Regions from separate parts of the Proteus columbae genome, predicted to be linked through region 2. Evidence: predicted binding sites of a transcription regulator. Region 2 holds the regulator's gene; each other region holds the start of a gene.
The links. The regulator CRP, encoded in region 2, controls carbon source genes, mostly activating them, when cyclic AMP is high. The targets are predictions, from matches to a motif close to ATGTGANNNNNNTCACAT.
Positions count from the first base shown of each region.

Region 1 (6,676 bases), 820 kb from region 2:
TAAAAATAATGAAAATAAGCCATTCCATAATAATTAATTACCAAGGTGAAGAGGTGTTATTAAAATAAAGCGTTAAGATGCCGTCTTGATATTCCATCGGTATTACTAAAATTGAAAAGATAACAAAAAGAGCAAGGATAACGATGATAGTCGCGTTACGACGTAAAGGACGCGCTTTGTTCCAACTAACAATATAATCTTGTGGCGATAAACCCAGTAGGTAATGAGGTGCTTTACGTGTGATAACCACTTCGCCATTGACGGACTCTGCATCACCAATTAATAAATATGTTGTATTTTTGTCTAAAATGTACTCTTTAAAACGTTTACTGTTGGATTCAAAATCTTGATGAGGTTTGATACCAAAGTGTATAAAAGGAGTATCAGCCGCAAGAACTTGAATTGATCCAGTATCATCTGTCATCGTGAAATTATTGATTTCTTTTTCGCAAAGCGTTTGCTGATAGCTTTTTTTACCTTCTTTGTCTGTGGATATGTCGTATTCATAATAGAAATAGCCATAACACTCTTTTTTACCTAATCGACTATTTAAGATTTTCCCCTCAGTTATCTTGCCTTCAATTTCAACAAGCCCAATGGCTAAAGAGCGAATTTTAGATGTCGCTAGAATTTTTTGAAAACGTAAAAAACGTTTTTCAGGTGTTCTTCTGACGATTTGGTAAACGAACATTAAAACGAAACTTAAAAAGAACAATCTTTGGTCGATAAATAAGCTGAAGCTTAAACTCAGCAATAAAAGGCTAATAAATACTGTGTTGATAAGTGCTGAAAATTTAGAGGTTCCTTCATTTTGTAATTGATGGTAATTCTTTATCGCTTTCTCTCCAATATTCGCAATATGGGTTGAAATACCATATGCAAATAGCAAAATAACAGCGAATGCAATTCCGGAGATAAGATTAACAACAGAGTCTTCGCCACTAGGATAAACGTCCGTTTCTCTCGAAAAAAACAGATAATTTCCAGCAGCAAAAGCAATCCCTAAAAAGGGAACAATACTCAAGCTGTTCTTCTTTTTTTGAGGACGTTTGCTGCGTAAAAAATAGATTAATACACCCACAGCACAGCCGATAAAAAAATAAATTAACACTGCAATTTATCCTTAATGCGGTTATTTAAAGTGAATTCCTTCAAATTTCATTTCTTCTTTTGGTATTTCTAGTAATTGCATACGTTCAAAGCGGAAAAGGCCAGCAATTAAGCTATCAGGAAACATCTCTATTGCAGTGTTGTAGTTAGTTGTTGCATCATTAAAGCCTTCACGACGTTGAGCAATTTTATTTTCTACATCACTTACACCTGTTTGAAGTAGTGCTAATTGCTCACCTGAAATTAACGTCGGATAATTTTCAGCAAGGGCAATCATGCCTCGCAGTGCTGTATTCATCTCATTTGTTGCGCTGATTTTTTCGTTAATATTTTGTGCTTTAAAATAGCGTTGTCTTGCATCACTTAATGCAATAAATACACCTTTTTCGTGCTCCATGGCTTTTTCAGCTATTGCCATTAATTGAGGAATTTGGTCAGCTCTTTGTTTTAAAATAACGTCAATATTCGCAAACTGATTACTTACTTGATTGCGTGTCGCAATAAGACGGTTGTAAATGGAAATTCCCCAACCAATAAAAAGAACGATAAGAACAAGTAAAATAATCGCCATTATTGTCATCGTGATCCCTTCCTCTAAATATTTAATAAATAATGATAGCTAAATTAAAAAGTGATTATAATTTCTAATTAAATTATTAGAATAAGTTAGAGAAAGATGAAGGAATATACAATCAGAAAGGGCGCAAATATCTAGGATACTCGTCATACTTCAAGGTGCAGCGTTGTTGACTACATTCATTCGTACTAGTCACATACTTATGTATGCTCCTAGCATCTCATTCATTTGTCGCCTAGCTGCATCTTGAATTATTTAGAGTATCTACTGGCTATACTCTAATAGCTACACATTGAATTATTTAGAATATCTACTTGTTAGACTGCAAGGTGCAGCGTTGTTGACTATATTCATTTGTCACCTAGCTGCACCTTGAATTATTTAAGCGTAAATAAAAAACGATGAGTTATTTAGCTTGTTTTTGTAAGAATTTAACCCCTAAATCAGGGAAGTCTGTAAAGACACCCTCAGCACCTGCTTGGTTATAAATGATGTCGTAAAGCTGATCACCATCTTTTGCGTATTTAGGCAGTTTATCAATACGAACAGTAAACGGATGAATGGTTAGTTTATTAGCATGCGCATCAGCAGCCATTCCCGTTAAGGTGATTTTTTCTGGTGTTGAATTTTCTTCGACTAACATGTGGTAGTCAGGGCCAATACCATCGGCATAAGTGGCAATTTCTTTCATTGCACCTGGCTTAAACATCCACTCATAGCTGTAGTTTGTCCATGTTCCATCAGGTTGTTTTTCATAAGTCTCATTCCAGTCTGTATAGGCAATTAACTGAACGAGTTTTAAATCCATACCCATTTTAGGCATCAATTCTGTTTTGATGCGTTTTAGGTCGTTAGCATCGAAAGATTGCAGATAAACATTGTCGGTTTTTTTCGTGTAACCATATTGTTTAAGCACTTCGAGCACTTTAGAGGTAATGTCTTTGCCTTCTTGTTCATGGAACCAAGGCGCTTTAATTTCAGGGTAAATACCAATATCTTGACCCGTTGATTTGTTTAAACCTTGAACAAATTCAATCTCTTCTTGGAATGTGTGTACACGGAAATCGGATTTGCCCATAGGGAAACGGTTTGGATAACTTTGGACTTTTTTACCGTCAACAATGTCAAAACCTTCGGTAAATTTTAGTCCTTTGATCTCTTCAAGCGTAAAGTCGATAGCGTAATAACGACCATCTTTTCTTGCTCTATTTGGATAACGTTCAGCCACATCTGTTACACGATCAAGATAGTGATCATGTAAGACAACCAGTTCGTTATCTTTTGTCATCACTAAGTCTTGTTCGAGATAATCTGCGCCTTGAGCATAAGCTAATGCTTTGGCAGGAAGCGTATGTTCAGGCAAATAACCACTTGCACCTCGGTGAGCGATAACGACCTTATCACTTGCCGCTTGTGCGATTGCACTTAAAGATAGAGTTAAAAGAACGCCTGCAACTAACGGTTTTATTCTAAAAGATGTACTCATAAAGCTGCTCCATTTTAATTCTATGTACAACAAAGTTATGTACAGTTGGCAATAAAAAAGCCACATCAAAACAGTTGATGTGGCTTGGTTTTTAGAGATGAGATTTAACTAATTTCATAAATAATCAGTTAGCGATTATTCGTACTTCTGAAGCATTTCACGTTTGTGTTTGGTTTCAGTAACCATCACGATAAGTAATAACACAACAGATAGTGCACTACCGCCGATCATGACCATAAAGCCGCCATCCCAACCGAAGTAGTCAACGGTGTAACCTACGATAGCACTCGCCGCAACAGAGCCACCTAAGTAACCGAATAGACCGGTAAAGCCTGCTGCTGTACCTGCTGCTTTTTTCGGTGCAAGCTCTAGTGCATGCAGACCAATCAACATAACAGGACCGTAGATTAAGAAACCGATGATTAACATACATGCCATATCAACATTCGGGTTACCCGCTGGGTTCATCCAGAATACGATAGTTGCGATAGTTACTAAGGTCATGAAGAACACGCCTGTTGCACCACGGTTACCTCTGAATACTTTATCCGACATCCAACCACACAGCAGTGTGCCTGGGATACCAGCGTATTCATATAAGAAGTAAGCCCATGATGATTTATCCATTGCGAAGTCTTTTACTTCACGCAGATAAGTCGGTGACCAGTCCAGTACGCCATAACGCAGTAAGTAAACAAACACGTTAGCAATTGCAATCATCCACAGAAGTTTGTTAGGGAACACATACTTCATAAAGATTTCTTTTGCAGTCAGCTCTTGTTCGTCAGTTTCTTTATAATCAGGTGGATAGTCGTTTTTGTATTCTTCAATTGGTGGAAGACCACAAGATTGCGGGGTATCACGCATTAATGCGAATGCAATCATAGCAACTAAGATTGCGGCAAATGCTGGCATATATAACGCTGCTTTCCAGTCGTTAAACCACGCCATACCTAATAAGAATAGTAATGGAGGTAAGCCACCACCAACGTTATGCGCACAGTTCCAAATAGAAACAATACCGCCACGTTCTTTTTGTGACCACCAGTGCACCATAGTACGTCCACAAGGAGGCCAACCCATACCTTGGAACCAACCACAAAGGAACAACAGAACGAACATTACCATAATGCTCGAAGTTGCCCATGGTACAAAGCCCATAAATAGCATCACTGCGGACGCTAAAATAAGACCTGCTGGTAAGAAATAACGAGGGTTAGCACGGTCAGAGAATGAGCCCATGATAAACTTAGAGAAACCGTAAGCAATCGAGATCCCTGATAAAGCAAAACCTAGGTCACCTTTAGAAAACCCTTCTTCTACAAGATAAGGCATTGCTAACGCAAAGTTTTTTCTTACTAAATAATAAGCAGCATAACCGAAGAAAATCCCCATAAAGATCTGCCAACGCAGACGACGATAGACAGGATCTATCTGCTCTTTTGGCAAACGCGCTTTATGTGGCGCAGGTCTAAACAGACTTAACATATTAGCCTCCGATGGCTTTTATTTTAATATGTTGATATTAAATAATGACAAAACGAACAGTGAAGTTATCAAAAAATTTTCTTTAACGAACTTAATAGTAAACTTATACAATCAAATTTACTGTGAGGTATTACTCAGTTGTCGAATAATTTTTCAAGATGTGCAATTTTGAGTGATATGTTAACTTTATCAAATACTTTTTGTTAAATAATTTGTGATTAGTATCACACTTGTGGTTTTAATTTTTCACTCGTGAGCGTTTCTCTTTCGTTTTTGCTCATTATCAAACATTAACCACATTTTTTGTGTATCTTATACACTATAATTAACGCTAAAGAATAAATAAGCGTTTGTTGAATGTAATGTGAGAGGGCATCTCTATGATGAGCGGTTCACCAGTGACAGAAACTGATGTCATTATTATTGGCGGGGGAGCAACCGGTGCAGGCATGGCAAGAGACTGTGCACGCCGTGGATTACGTTGCGTTCTGCTTGAAAGGCATGATATTGCAACCGGTGCAACCGGTCGAAATCATGGATTGTTACACAGTGGTGCGCGTTATGCAGTAACAGACCCAGAGTCAGCGCGTGAGTGTATTGAAGAAAACATGGTTTTAAAACGGGTCGCTCGTCATTGTGTTGAAAAAACGGATGGCCTTTTTATTACCCTTCCTGAAGATTCTTTAGAGTTTCAACAGACCTTTATTCAATCTTGCCAAGCAGCAGGTATTGATGCTCAAGCGATTTCACCCGAAGAAGCTATTTGCTTAGAGCCATCTGTTAACCCAAATTTAATCGGCGCGGTTAAAGTGCCAGATGGTACTGTCGATCCTTTCCGTTTAACTGCCGCAAATATGTTAGATGCTCGCGAACATGGCGCCCAAGTACTGACTTACCATGAAGTTGTTGGACTTATTCGTGAAGGCGACCGTGTTAAAGGTGTGAAAGTTTACGATCATCAAGCGAAAAAACTGTATGAAATTCGTGCGCAAATAGTGGCAAATGCAGGGGGAATTTGGGGGCAAAAAATCGCTGAATATGGCGAGTTAAAAGTTCGTATGTTCCCAGCCAAAGGTGCGTTGTTGATTTTGGGTCATCGTATTAACAATATGGTGATCAACCGTTGTCGTAAACCTGCGGATGCCGATATTTTAGTGCCTGGCGATACCATTTCATTAATTGGTACAACATCAACACGAGTACCTTACGATGAAATCGACAATATGTATGTCACCCCTGAAGAAGTCGATATTCTCATCCGTGAAGGCTCAATGTTAGCGCCAAAACTGGCTCAAACTCGCATTTTACGTGCTTATGCTGGTGTGCGTCCTTTAGTTGCAAGTGATGATGATCCATCTGGTCGTAATGTTAGCCGTGGTATTGTTTTACTCGACCATGCGCAACGTGATGGATTAGAAGGCTTTATTACCATTACTGGCGGTAAATTAATGACTTACCGTTTAATGGCTGAATGGGCAACAGATAAAATCTGCGAAAAATTAAATGTCTTTGCTAAATGTACAACCGCAGAAGAAGCCTTACCGGGCTCTCGCCAATCTGCAGAGCAAGCATTACGTAGCGTTGTTTCATTACCTGCGCCAATTCGTGGTTCTGCGGTTTATCGCCACGGTGATTTAGCGAATAAATTATTGAGTAATGAACGTAGCGATAAGAGTTTAGTCTGTGAATGTGAAGCCGTTACGGCGGGGGAAGTTCGCTATGCGGTTAACTCTTTAACTGTCAATAACTTACTTGATTTACGCCGCCGTACTCGCGTGGGTATGGGAACATGCCAAGGTGAACTTTGTGCTTGTCGTGCAGCGGGTTTATTAAACCGTTTACAAGTCACTACTCCTCACGAATCAGAACAGCAGCTTGCCCATTTCTTAAATGAGCGTTGGAAAGGTATTCGACCAATTGCTTGGGGTAATGCGTTACGTGAGAGTGAATTCACCAGTTGGGTTTACCAAGGTTTATGTGGTTTAGATGCTGATATGATTGAAAAAACAGCTTCA
Region 1 is NZ_CP043925.1:469,105-475,780, forward strand. It holds gene F1325_RS02260 (LemA family protein) at 1-28, opposite strand, end outside; gene F1325_RS02265 (hypothetical protein) at 38-1,111, opposite strand; gene F1325_RS02270 (LemA family protein) at 1,133-1,690, opposite strand; gene glpQ (glycerophosphodiester phosphodiesterase) at 2,094-3,173, opposite strand; gene glpT (glycerol-3-phosphate transporter) at 3,309-4,661, opposite strand; gene glpA (anaerobic glycerol-3-phosphate dehydrogenase subunit A) at 5,042-6,676, shown strand, end outside.
Region 1: glpT (glycerol-3-phosphate transporter) is a predicted target of CRP. The motif match lies at 4,874-4,891, and genes of this name have one in related genera.

Region 2 (6,676 bases):
ACGTAATTAGACTTATTGAGCGTAAATAAAGGTAAATGATTGGCACTATTTACCTCAGCGAATTAGAATCGCTGCATATAAAGTAAGTTGTAGACTATTAAAGTAAAGGATCCCTGCATGTTAAAACGTTTTCTTGTCACCTTCGTTACCGCTTGCACTTTAACAACAGCGACTTTTGCAATGGCAACGGGAGAAACCTTCGTTAAATTAGTCACCTCTGAAGGCAATATTGAAATATCACTGGATAATAAAAAAGCCCCAATTACAACGAAAAATTTTATTCAGTATGTCGAAGATGGGTACTATAACGGCACCACTTTTCATCGTGTTATTCCTGGCTTTATGGTTCAAGGCGGTGGTTTTACTGCTGATTTACAGCAAAAACAAACCAGAGCGCCAATTAAAAATGAAGCCGACAATGGATTACGCAATGTAAAAGGTTCTATTGCCATGGCTCGCACATCAGATAAAGACAGCGCAACCAGCCAATTCTTTATTAATGTGGCTGACAATGCATTTTTAGATCACGGTCAACGTGATTTTGGCTATGCCGTATTTGGTAAAGTTGTGAAAGGAATGGATGTAGTTGATAAAATTTCACAAGCTCCAACTCGTAATATTGGACCTTACCAAAATGTGCCAGTAAAAACGGTCACTATTTTATCTGCGGAAGTCGTAAAACAATAAACGCATTATTAGGATAGGATATTTACTTATTCTAATAAGATAAAATGCATATAAACCGGAATGAATATTTTCATTCCGGGATTTTTAGTACAAAAAAATCTTTTTGATCCTTCCTTTTTTCGTGTGATCTCCTGCAATAAGTATTCACTACGCTATTAATCACTCTATTCATCATCAATTACCGTCATTCTTGTTATTGCGCAATAAATCAGCAGGTTTTCTTGCTTACTATTCATATTTTACACCTGTGCTATGATAATCGGCTTTGTTGTACCCAAGTCGGTTAAACAACGAGCTATTTTGGCAAATCTACACTCGCTTTAAAATAGTAATAAAATAGATAATGATAAGAAAATCAGTCGGATAGGCTAATATGCTGTTACTTATTGATAATTACGACTCGTTTACCTACAACCTCTATCAGTATTTCTGTGAATTGGGTGCTGAGGTTGTTGTTAAGCGTAACGATGAGATCGGACTTAAAGAGATAGAAAAGATGATGCCAGCACATCTTGTTATCTCGCCAGGACCTTGTACTCCTGATGAAGCAGGGATCTCTCTTGAGGCTATACAGCGGTTTGCCGGTGAAATTCCTATTCTTGGCGTTTGTCTTGGACATCAAGCGATAGGACAAGCTTTTGGTGCATCAGTTATCAGAGCACGAGAAGTGATGCATGGTAAAAATTCATTAATACATCATAATCAACAAGGTGTTTTTAAGGGACTTAATCGGCCTTTAAATGTGACGCGTTACCACTCTTTAGTGATTGATGCGACGACATTACCCGTACCTTTTGAAGTGACGGCATGGAGCCAACATGATGGAAATGTTGATGAAATTATGGGAATTCGCCATCGTACTCTGCCAATTGAAGGGGTTCAATTTCACCCAGAAAGTATTTTAAGTGAACAAGGGCATGAGCTATTAAATAATTTCCTTAAATATTAAATGGATAGCATTTAAATAGCGAAATAACGCCTTTTTATACAAAACCACATTTGATTTTTTATTCATATTTAGTGATTATATTTTCATATTGAATATGAATAACGATCAGGTGGGGTAATGACAAAGCAAAGCATCAACCGGGCAACTTACGATCAAGTAATGTTGCCAATTTATTCACCCGCAGAATTTATTCCTGTCAAAGGGATGGGTAGCCGTGTTTGGGATCAGCAGGGAAAATCGTATATTGATTTTGCTGGTGGTATTGCTGTTTTAGCACTGGGGCATGCTCATCCTGCTCTTAATCAAGCCTTGAAAGAACAAAGCGAACAACTTTGGCATGTTAGTAATATTTTTACTAATGAACCAGCATTGCGTTTAGCACAAAAATTAATAAATAACACATTTGCAGAACGTGTCTTTTTTGCCAATTCAGGCGCAGAAGCGAATGAGGCAGCATTTAAGTTGGCTCGCCATTATGCCATCACTCGCCATAGTCCTTATAAAACTAAAATTATTGCTTTTCACCATGCATTCCACGGCAGAACACTGTTTACAGTATCTGTTGGTGGGCAACCTAAATATGCAGATGGTTTTGGCCCTAAGCCTGCAGATATCGTGCATATTCCTTTCAATGATTTAGAGGCGGTTAAAGCTGTTATTGACGACCATACTTGTGCTGTCGTATTGGAACCTGTGCAAGGTGAAGGTGGTGTCACGGTAGCAACACCTGAGTTTATGAGGGGGCTACGTGAATTGTGTGATAAGCATCAAGCTCTGCTTGTTCTTGATGAAGTACAAACAGGTATGGGACGTACAGGCAAGCTTTTTGCCTATATGAACTATGATGTGACACCAGACATTATTACAACTGCAAAAGCGCTAGGAGGTGGTTTTCCACTCAGTGCGATGTTAACAACACATGAAATAGCTTCTGTAATGGGCGTAGGGACTCATGGTACAACTTATGGTGGCAATCCATTAGCTTGTGCAGTGGGTAATGTCGCATTTGATTTAATTAATACACCTGAGGTACTTGAGGGTGTAGAAAAGCGCTATCAATGGATTGTGGATGAACTGGTGGCAATTAATCAAACGTACGATGTCTTTTCGCAAATCCGTGGACAAGGTTTATTGATCGGTGCGCAATTGGCACCACAATATAAAGGTAAAGCCAAAGAGTTACTCGGTCTTGCTGCCAAACATGGCTTAATGATGTTAAACGCAGGAGCCGATGTAATGCGTTTTACACCATCGTTAATTATTACCCAAGAAGAATTACAAGAAGGAATGGTGGCATTAAAAGTGGCTATTGCGGAATTTGTAAAAGGGTAGTGCGGACTAAAAACCCCATCTATAAGGATGGGGTTTATACAGATTGTATCATCAATAGCCCTTTTATTGGGCTATTGTTTGTTCGGGGTGGGGAAACTTAGCGAGTCCCGTAAACGACGATAGTTTTACCGTGTGCTGAGATCAGGTTTTGATCTTCTAGCATTTTGAGAATACGGCCTACAGTTTCGCGTGAACAACCAACGATTTGACCAATTTCCTGACGTGTAATTTTAATTTGCATGCCATCAGGATGCGTCATGGCATCGGGTTGTTTTGCTAAGTTTAGTAAGGTCTGTGCAATACGGCCTGTAACATCAAGGAAAGCAAGGTTACCTACTTTTTCTGATGTTGTTTGTAATCTGTTCGCCATTTGAGCAGAAAGGCGCATCAGAATATCAGGGTTAACCTGAATTAATTGACGGAATTTTTTATAGGAAATTTCTGCTACTTCACAGGCTGTTTTTGCTCTAACCCATGCACTACGTTCTTGATCTTCTTCAAATAATCCAAGTTCACCGATGAAATCCCCCTGATTTAGGTAGGAGAGGATCATTTCTTTTCCTTCTTCATCTTTAATAAGAACAGCCACGGAACCTTTAACAATATAATAAAGTGTTTCCGCTTTCTCACCTTGGTGGATCAGCGTGCTCTTGGATGGATATTTGTGAATATGGCAGTGTGACAAAAACCATTCAAGAGTCGGGTCTGTTTGCGGCTTGCCGAGAACCATTCGCGTTATCCTCTGTACGTTAAATGCAGCCTTTCAAAACGGATAGGTTCCCTTTTGATACAGCGTGCTTAAAAATCCTATCTTTACCTATTAACTTCCTGAGAACACGGTAAGTTAATATGGAGTAGATTATAATAAATGAGAAAATAATGCATTGATCTTAACCACTATCATCAAGCAGATATTGTTTTTAACACAATTAGTGCATTAAGTCTCGTTTTACGCAGTCAGCATAATAAACCTATTTGCTAATTGCTAGTTGAATTATGAGAATGTACTCTTTTAGTTTCTGTCATCTTTAGGGGAAAATAAATGGAAGCGAGAGTTAAGTGGGTAGAAGATTTATCTTTTGTCGGTGAGTCTTCTTCTGGTCATCAAATCATGATGGATGGAAATTCGGGTGATAAAGCACCAAGTCCAATGGAAATGGTATTAATTGCTGCAGGTGGGTGTAGCGCTATTGATGTTGTGAGCATCTTACGTAAAGGTCGTCACCAAGTGACTGATTGTGAAGTGAAATTAACATCAGAAAGACGCGAAGAAGCCCCTCGTCTATTTACTGATATCAATTTACATTTTATTGTTTCAGGTAAAGAATTAACGGATAAAATCGTAGAACGAGCTGTTCAATTATCCGCAGAAAAATATTGTTCTGTTTCTTTAATGCTAGGAAAAGCAGCCAATATTACGCATTCATTTGAAATAAAAGATGCCGACTAATTTTGATATTTTAAAATAAAGTTTAATTCGAAAAATAATATCCCTTAATTAATGGGATATTATTTTTATAGAGATAAATTTTATTTTGGTTAACTTATCTTTTCGCCATTTAATAATTTTTTGACTAATGGCGCCATAATTAATTCCATCGCTAATCCTAATTTCCCGCCCGGTACAACAATAGTATTTATTGTTGACATAAATGAGCCATGCAACATCGCAAGTAAATAGGGAAAATCAATATCGGTTAAGCCTCGAAAACGAATAACAATAAAGCTTTCATCGAGAGTGGGGATTGCTTTGGCAGAAAAAGGGTTTGAAGTATCAACCGTTGGAACTCGTTGGAAGTTAATGTGAGTGCGTGAGAATTGAGGAATAATATAGCTAATATAATCATCCATTGAGCGTACAACCGAATCTCTTACCGCCTCTTGTGAGTGTCCTCTTTCTGTGGTGTCTCGAATAAGCTTTTGTATCCACTCTAGGTTTACGATAGGGACAACACCCACTAGTAAATCAACATGTTGTGCGACATCGTGCTCATTGGTGACAACGCCCCCGTGTAACCCTTCATAAAAGAGAACATCGGTATTGTTTGGCAAAGGCTCCCAAGGTGTAAATGTACCTGGTAATTGGTTGTAGGGAGTGGCTTCATCATAAGAGTGTAGATACTTGCGAGATTGACCTTGTCCTGTATCACTATACTGACTTAAGGTCTTACTCAGTAAGCTAAAATCATTTGCTTCAGGGCCAAAATAACTGATATGTCTACCTTGTTCTCTGGCTTTTCTTATCGCCATATCCATTTCAGGACGGGTATAGCGATGGAAACTATCTCCATCAATCAATGCAGCATTTGCATTGAGTTGTTGGAATATCTTACGAAAAGCTTGGCTTGTTGTGGTAGTTCCTGCACCACTTGAGCCAGTCACTGCGATGATCGGATGCTTGATTGACATAGGTTATCCTTTTGCTAAATAAGGTTGGCCCTTATTGACGGCGATACATCGCTTGCTTTGAATAACTAACCAGAGCGAAACTGCGATGCCGGCATAATATTGACGCTCTCATGAAGTTCTGACCAAACCAATACGGCTTCACCGGATTTAAGTTGTTTTTTTACGTCGGCGACTTTTTGTTCAAGCGTTTTCTCTTGGATACCATAATCAGTGCCTTCTCGTAAAACAAAACTTTCAATAAGATTATCAAGTGTCTCTGTGGAAAGCTCATTCCAAGGAATTATCATTTGGTTTTCTCCAAATAAGCGGATAACCAGTCAGGTATTCGGCTTTCAAGCCACATCACGGGTTTAGAAAGTTTTCCACTTACAAAACCGACATGCCCACCAAACTCGGTGAGTTGATATTCAATGTTGTTTGGTAAGGTTGTGATATCAGGAATAACATCCGCAGACATAAAAGGATCATCTTTCGCGTGAATAATCAGTGTTGTTTTCTTTATTTTATTTAATAAAGGTAATGCACTGCATTGGCGATAATAATCTAACGCATCTTTAAATCCGTGAATTTTAGACGTGATAAGATCGTCAAATTGACGTAGTTTTTTAATGGATTTTATCGTCAATAAGCTGATTGGTAATGATTCAGGATAGCGAATAAGCTTGCGTGTCGCGTTATTTTTCAGCTCTTTTAACAGATACCATTGATAAAAACGAGAAAAGCCATGTTCAATTTTTGTTGAGCATGGTTCTAGCATTAATGGCGCAGAGACAATAACGGCAGCATCTACAACCGCATTTTCACCGCTTTCTGCGAGATAATAGGCAAGCATATTTCCACCAAGAGAGTAGCCAACGGCGGCTGTTGGTTGCTCACCAAATTCCTTTTTCAACCAATTTAAGAAGTAGCGAGCATCTTCCGTTTCACCAGAGTGATAAATGCGCTTTTGTCTATTGGGTTCACCACTACATCCTCTAAAGTGCATCACAACGCTTAGCCAGCCTCTCTCTTTTGCTGCGGCTAACATGCCGTGAGCATAAGGGCTACTAAATCCACCTTCTAAGCCATGAAAAATGACTAAGCGCGGTTTATTGAGTGCTGTTGTCGGATCTTCACTCCACGCTAAATCGACAAAATCGTTGTCTGGGAGATTGAGTCGTTGCCAATGTGGCGTAAGTTGTGGTGTCCTACGTACAATTCTTGGTAAGAGCGTTTGTAAATGTGGATTTTTAGCCCAACGCATTGGATTAAAGTATTGAGACATATTTTCCGTCTATCAAAATGAATTAACACTTGTTT
Region 2 is NZ_CP043925.1:3,764,290-3,770,965, reverse strand. It holds gene ppiA (peptidylprolyl isomerase A) at 118-687, shown strand; gene F1325_RS17545 (aminodeoxychorismate synthase component II) at 1,061-1,636, shown strand; gene argD (bifunctional acetylornithine/succinyldiaminopimelate transaminase) at 1,754-2,968, shown strand; gene crp (cAMP-activated global transcriptional regulator CRP) at 3,066-3,698, opposite strand; gene F1325_RS17530 (OsmC family protein) at 4,011-4,418, shown strand; gene F1325_RS17525 (phosphoribulokinase) at 4,508-5,377, opposite strand; gene F1325_RS17520 (YheU family protein) at 5,443-5,664, opposite strand; gene F1325_RS17515 (hydrolase) at 5,661-6,641, opposite strand.

Region 3 (6,676 bases), 1.1 Mb from region 2:
GCTCGTATTGAAATTCGTGGCGAAGTCTTTATGAATGAAAAAGGCTTTGAATATTTAAACGAAGAAGCGCGCCGCACAGGCGGAAAAGTTTTTGCTAATCCTCGCAATGCCGCAGCTGGCTCATTAAGACAGCTTGATCCTCGTATTACAGCAAAACGTCCATTAACCTTTTTCTGTTATGGTGTCGGTGTACTTGAAGGTGGCGAATTACCTACAAGCCACTATGAGCGCCTACAACAATTTAAAAAGTGGGGATTGCCCGTTAGCGATGCTGTAAAACTTTGCACCGGCAGCAAAGCAGTACTTGATTTTTATCACCATGTAGAAGAAGTTCGCCCCAATTTAGGTTTTGATATTGATGGTGTTGTTATCAAAGTTGATGATATTGCATTGCAAGAGGAACTGGGTTTCGTATCAAGAGCACCACGTTGGGCTATTGCTTATAAATTCCAAGCTCAAGAGCAAATGACGATTATCAAAGATGTCGAATTCCAAGTAGGACGCACTGGAGCGATTACACCTGTTGCACGTTTAGAACCTGTTCAAGTTGCAGGTGTTGTTGTGAGTAATGCAACGTTACACAATGCTGATGAAATTGAACGCTTAGGAATACGCATTGGCGATACGGTCGTTATTCGTCGAGCTGGTGATGTTATTCCTCAGGTTGTCAGTGTGATTGAAGAAAAGCGCCCTGATGATGCTCAAGAGATTGTCTTTCCGACACATTGTCCTATTTGTGATTCTGATGTTGAGCGCATTGAAGGCGAAGCGGTTGCTCGTTGTACTGGCGGCTTAATTTGTGGAGCGCAACGTAAAGAAGCACTTAAACATTTTGTTTCACGTCGAGCTATGGATGTGGATGGAATGGGCGATAAAATTATCGACCAACTGGTTGAGAAAGAATATGTCAAGACACCAGCAGATCTCTTCCGTTTAGATGAAAAAATTCTATCTGGTTTAGAGAGAATGGGTGAAAAATCAGCTAAAAAATTGATCACTGCTTTAGATAAGGCTAAATCAACGACATTTGCACGTTTTATTTATGCACTTGGTATTCGAGAAGTTGGTGAAGCAACAGCAAGTGGATTGACAACACATTTCTCAACCCTTGATGAATTACGAAATGCAGATGTAGAAGCGCTAAAATTAGTCCCTGATGTGGGTGATGTCGTCGCTAAACATGTCGTTAATTTCTTCCAAGAGGAACACAATAAAACGGTTATAGATCAATTGATCAATGATGCCGGTATTACATGGCAAGCGCCTGTTATTGTGACTCATGAAGCGGGTGATAATCCTTTTGCTGGTAAAACCGTTGTGTTAACTGGGTCACTTTCACAGTTAACGCGTGATGAAGCAAAAGACAGATTAGTGGCGTTAGGCGCAAAAGTAAGCGGAAGTGTTTCTAAAAAAACTGACATGGTCATTGCGGGTGAAGCAGCAGGCTCTAAGTTAGTGAAAGCTAACGAATTAGGGATAACTGTTATCGATGAAGATGAAATGATACGATTACTTGATCAATCGAAATAATCATCCTAATATTTAATAAATGCTACTGGGAAACCTTCTCAGTGGCATTTTCACTTAAGCTAAATTTACATTTAATGTTTCTTAAGTAACTTTCAAAGTGTGATCAACCTATCTTATTTAATAAATAGTGTGTATGCGGTTTCATGAGATTGTGACAGTAGTCACATCGTAATGTTACGCGTTACATAAAATGCTCTACAAGATTTATTTTTATTTTTGGAGCATGCATGTCCTCTATCATTCACTTCGTTTTAGCACTCGCCGTTATTGGCGCATTAGCATTCGTTGCGAGTAACAACCGCAAAGGGATCCGTCTGCGTTATATCGTGCAGTTATTAGTTATTGAAATCGCATTAGCATGGTTCTTCCTCAACTCTGATGTTGGTGAAGGTTTTGTTCGTGGCTTCGCTGGATTATTTGATCACTTATTAGGCTATGCCGCACAGGGTACTGAGTTTGTATTCGGTGGCATGATGAAAGGTGGTTTAGCATTCTTCTTCTTGAATGTTTTATGTCCAATTATCTTTATTTCTGCATTAATTGGTATTCTTCAACATATCAAAGTATTACCTTTCGTGATCCGCATTATCGGTACTGTGCTTTCTAAAGTGAACGGTATGGGGAAACTGGAATCATTCAACGCGGTGAGCTCACTGGTTCTTGGTCAATCAGAGAACTTTATTGCCTATAAAGATGTATTAGGCAAAATGTCTCAGCGTCGTATGTACACTATGGCTGCAACAGCAATGTCGACAGTATCTATGTCAATTGTTGGTGCATACATGACAATGTTAGATCCAAAATACGTTGTTGCTGCACTGGTACTGAATATGTTCAGTACATTTATCGTTCTTTCTGTGATTAACCCATATGCTGTTGAAAATGAAGAAGATATTCAAATGGGTAGTCTGCATGAAGGCCAAAGCTTCTTTGAAATGTTAGGTGAATACATCTTAGCGGGTTTCAAAGTTGCATTAATCGTTGCTGCAATGTTGATTGGTTTCATTGCATTAATCGCTGCTGTGAATGCGATTTTCAGCATGATTTTTGGTATCAGCTTCCAAGATTGTTTAGGTTACGTTTTCTATCCATTAGCATGGGTAATTGGTGTGCCAGAACAAGATGCATTACGTGTTGGTAGTGTGATGGCAACAAAATTAGTGTCTAATGAATTCGTTGCAATGGGTAGCTTACAAGATATCGCTTCTGAGTTAACACCACGCTCTGTGGGGATCTTATCTGTATTCTTGGTCTCATTTGCTAACTTCTCTTCAATCGGGATTGTAGCAGGTGCGATTAAAGGTCTGAACGAAGTACAAGGCAACGTTGTTTCTCGTTTCGGTCTGAAATTACTGTTCGGCTCTACATTAGTAAGCTTCTTATCAGCAGCTATCGCAGGTCTGTTTGTTTAATCTCTGAAGATAAAACAGATAGCATGTGAATAAAATAACAATGTAAACAGCGTCACTTGTTAATCAAGTAACAGAAAATAAAGCAGTACCTTTGGGTACTGCTTTTTTTATCTTTAAATTGCCCTATAATCGGTTCTATTCCTTCAATGACAACGTGGTAGAAAACATGTTAGAGAAACAGCACCTTATCGATATAGCAAACACTCAAATGCCATTTGGTAAGTACAAAGGGCGTATGTTGGTTGATTTACCTGAAGAATATTTATTGTGGTTTGCAAAGAAAGGCGAGTTTCCTGAAGGTAAGCTTGGTCAACTTATGGAGATGACCTTAGCAATTAAAATTGAAGGTCTAGAAGGGTTATTAAAGCCATTAAAGCGGTGATGCTAATTATTGTTCATACCTGGTTTTTCAGGTGGTAATGCATTAATAATTTTTTGGCTTAATTCAATAAATAATGACAATACATTTTCTAATTCACTCTTTTTCATAAATATGCCACTCATGCATTATGTTAACTAAAGTTAATATGATCAGGCCATTCATTTTTTATGTTTGAATATGGGCATATCTGCGATATTAAAAAGTGGAGGGAGTAGAAAACAAAAAATCCCGAAGATTTCTCTTCAGGATCTTAAAATTCTGGTGGAGCTAAACGGGATCGAACCGTTGACCTCTTGCATGCCATGCAAGCGCTCTCCCAACTGAGCTATAACCCCACATATTGGATTGTTCTAGAAGTATATTGGTGGAGCTAAGCGGGATCGAACCGCTGACCTCTTGCATGCCATGCAAGCGCTCTCCCAACTGAGCTATAGCCCCAACATACTGGAACGGGCTTGATAATAGGCAACAAGCACAATACTGTCAATCAGTTAATCTCACATTATTTATTGATTGCTGAAAAAGAGTACAAAAAAAAGATACATTCCCCATTTTAGGAATGTATCTTTCTTAATAAGCAAGATTAACGTGGTAATTAAGCTTGGTTTTCTCTTTCAGTAATAAAGTCTAATGCTTTATTAATACGTGCAATACTACGCGTTTTACCAATAGCGTGAACAGTAACATCTAAGCCAGGAGATTGGCCTGCACCTGTTACAGCAACACGTAACGGCATACCCACTTTACCCATACCCACTTCTAATTCATCAGCAGTATCTTGAATGGCTTGGTGAACATTTTCAGCCGTCCACTCTGTAATTGCTGATAATTTATCGCGAACAACTTCTAGTGGTTGACGAGCTACTGGGCGTAAATGTTTTTTCGCGGCAGCTTCTTCAAAGGTTTCGAAATCAACATAGAAGTAATGGCAACTTTCAGCCATCTCTTTTAATGTTTTGCAACGTTCGCCTAATAATTTGATCAGCTCAACTAATGATGGACCATTGCTGGTATCAATATTTTGCTGTTTGATATGCCAATCTAAATGAACCGCAACTTTCTCTGCTGGCAATGTATTGATGTAGTGATGGTTTAACCAAAGTAGTTTATCAGTATTAAATGCGCTTGCTGATTTACTGATAGCTTCTAAAGTGAAGTGTTCAATCATTTCATCAATCGTAAAGATCTCTTGGTCACCGTGGGACCAGCCTAAACGTACTAAGTAGTTTAATAGTGCCTCTGGTAAATAGCCGTCATCACGATATTGCATTACGCTGACTGCGTTATAACGTTTAGATAGTTTTTTGCCATCATCACCTAAAATCATTGATACGTGGGCATATTCAGGTACAGGTGCACCTAATGCTTTGAGAATATTGATTTGGCGAGGTGTGTTGTTGATATGATCTTCACCACGAATAACGTGAGTGATTTCCATATCCCAGTCATCAATAACAACACAGAAGTTATAAGTTGGAGAACCATCAGTACGACGAATAATCAGATCGTCAAGTTCTTGGTTACTAAATTCAATCGGGCCACGAATTTTGTCATCAAAAATAACAGAACCTTCTTGTGGGTTTAAGAAACGCACAACATGAGGCTCATCAGCGCTGTGATTATGGTTACCGCCACGGCAACAACCATCGTAACGAGGTTTTTCACCTTTCGCCATTTGATCTTCGCGTAGTTGTTCTAAACGCTCTTTAGAACAATAGCAACGGTATGCAGTACCCGCAGATAACATTTGATCAATCACTTGGTTATAGCGATCGAAGCGTTTAGTCTGATAATAAGGACCTTCATCCCAATTCAGATTTAACCAATTCATACCGTCCATGATTGCATCGATGGCTGGCTGTGTAGAGCGTTCTAAGTCGGTGTCTTCTATACGCAGTACAAATTCGCCCTTATTGTGACGGCTATATAACCAGGAATAAAGTGCGGTACGCGCACCACCAACATGTAGATAGCCAGTAGGACTTGGTGCAAAACGGGTTTTTATTTTACTCATTGGGATTGCCTTTGTACGTCTTACTTATATATAGATAAGTAATCGTGATTATCAAAAAAACGAAATGGTTGCCTTATTTTATCACTGGATGCTAATTCCTCAATGGCATTAAGCTTTTAACAGAGATAAATTTTTCAAATTGATGATTTTTTGTTTGACGAAGAGTATCCGTAGGATTACTTTGATTAATTGCTGTGTCACTTATGGTGCTAAAAAAAGCATCTTGACTAAAAATAAAACGAACGATCATTTTCACGATAAAAAACTGATAAAAATCGTTGACTCATAGCGCAGTATCCCTATAATGCACCCCATCACGACGGGCGGTTAGCTCAGTTGGTAGAGCATCTCCCTTACAAGGAGGAGGTCGTTGGTTCGAGCCCAATACCGCCCACCATTATTTTCGTTGTGATAAGTTGTATGATTTAGTGTAGTTGGGCGGTTAGCTCAGTTGGTAGAGCATCTCCCTTACAAGGAGGAGGTCGTTGGTTCGAGCCCAATACCGCCCACCAATTACATTAAAGCGTGGTAGTGAGAATTTAGTCATCATGAAGTGGGCGGTTAGCTCAGTTGGTAGAGCATCTCCCTTACAAGGAGGAGGTCGTTGGTTCGAGCCCAATACCGCCCACCACTTCATCCGGTTATTTCGCGCAATATCACACATTTAGGTATGGGTCGTTAGCTCAGTCGGTAGAGCAGTTGACTTTTAATCAATTGGTCGGGCGTTCGAATCGCCCACGACCCACCATTCCTAAAAATACAACATAAAGTAGTGAACATTGTGCCGGGTCGTTAGCTCAGTCGGTAGAGCAGTTGACTTTTAATCAATTGGTCGGGCGTTCGAATCGCCCACGACCCACCATTCACAAAGCTACTTACAGATTTACGCAAAATTATTAAATGGGTCGTTAGCTCAGTCGGTAGAGCAGTTGACTTTTAATCAATTGGTCGGGCGTTCGAATCGCCCACGACCCACCATTTAATAATAAAGCGGGCGGTTAGCTCAGTTGGTAGAGCATCTCCCTTACAAGGAGGAGGTCGTTGGTTCGAGCCCAATACCGCCCACCACTTCTTTATTCCTTCGTTATAATTTCTTCTTTGTCCTCCCTAGTACTTATCAAAAACAAGCAACAATAGTTATTTTGTTTTTAATACCTGTGTTATTGCAGTTTAGTTGTATTCTTTTAAGCCTTAATTGTTTTTTCTATATCTGCTGTTTTATCACCTTGCTCATGCATGCCCCGTTCATGGCTGCATATCCTTACCCACATGCTTTCCTAATCCTTGTATTGGCATATACCCTATACCCAAGGCAATACTTAGCGAAAAACGCCGTAA
Region 3 is NZ_CP043925.1:2,651,778-2,658,453, reverse strand. It holds gene ligA (NAD-dependent DNA ligase LigA) at 1-1,530, shown strand, start outside; gene F1325_RS12740 (NupC/NupG family nucleoside CNT transporter) at 1,758-2,942, shown strand; gene F1325_RS12735 (DUF3820 family protein) at 3,109-3,324, shown strand; tRNA gene F1325_RS12730 (tRNA-Ala) at 3,584-3,659, opposite strand; tRNA gene F1325_RS12725 (tRNA-Ala) at 3,687-3,762, opposite strand; gene gltX (glutamate--tRNA ligase) at 3,920-5,338, opposite strand; tRNA gene F1325_RS12715 (tRNA-Val) at 5,660-5,735, shown strand; tRNA gene F1325_RS12710 (tRNA-Val) at 5,775-5,850, shown strand; tRNA gene F1325_RS12705 (tRNA-Val) at 5,894-5,969, shown strand; tRNA gene F1325_RS12700 (tRNA-Lys) at 6,011-6,086, shown strand; tRNA gene F1325_RS12695 (tRNA-Lys) at 6,125-6,200, shown strand; tRNA gene F1325_RS12690 (tRNA-Lys) at 6,241-6,316, shown strand; tRNA gene F1325_RS12685 (tRNA-Val) at 6,331-6,406, shown strand.
Region 3: F1325_RS12740 (NupC/NupG family nucleoside CNT transporter) is a predicted target of CRP. The motif match lies at 1,680-1,697, and genes of this name have one in related genera.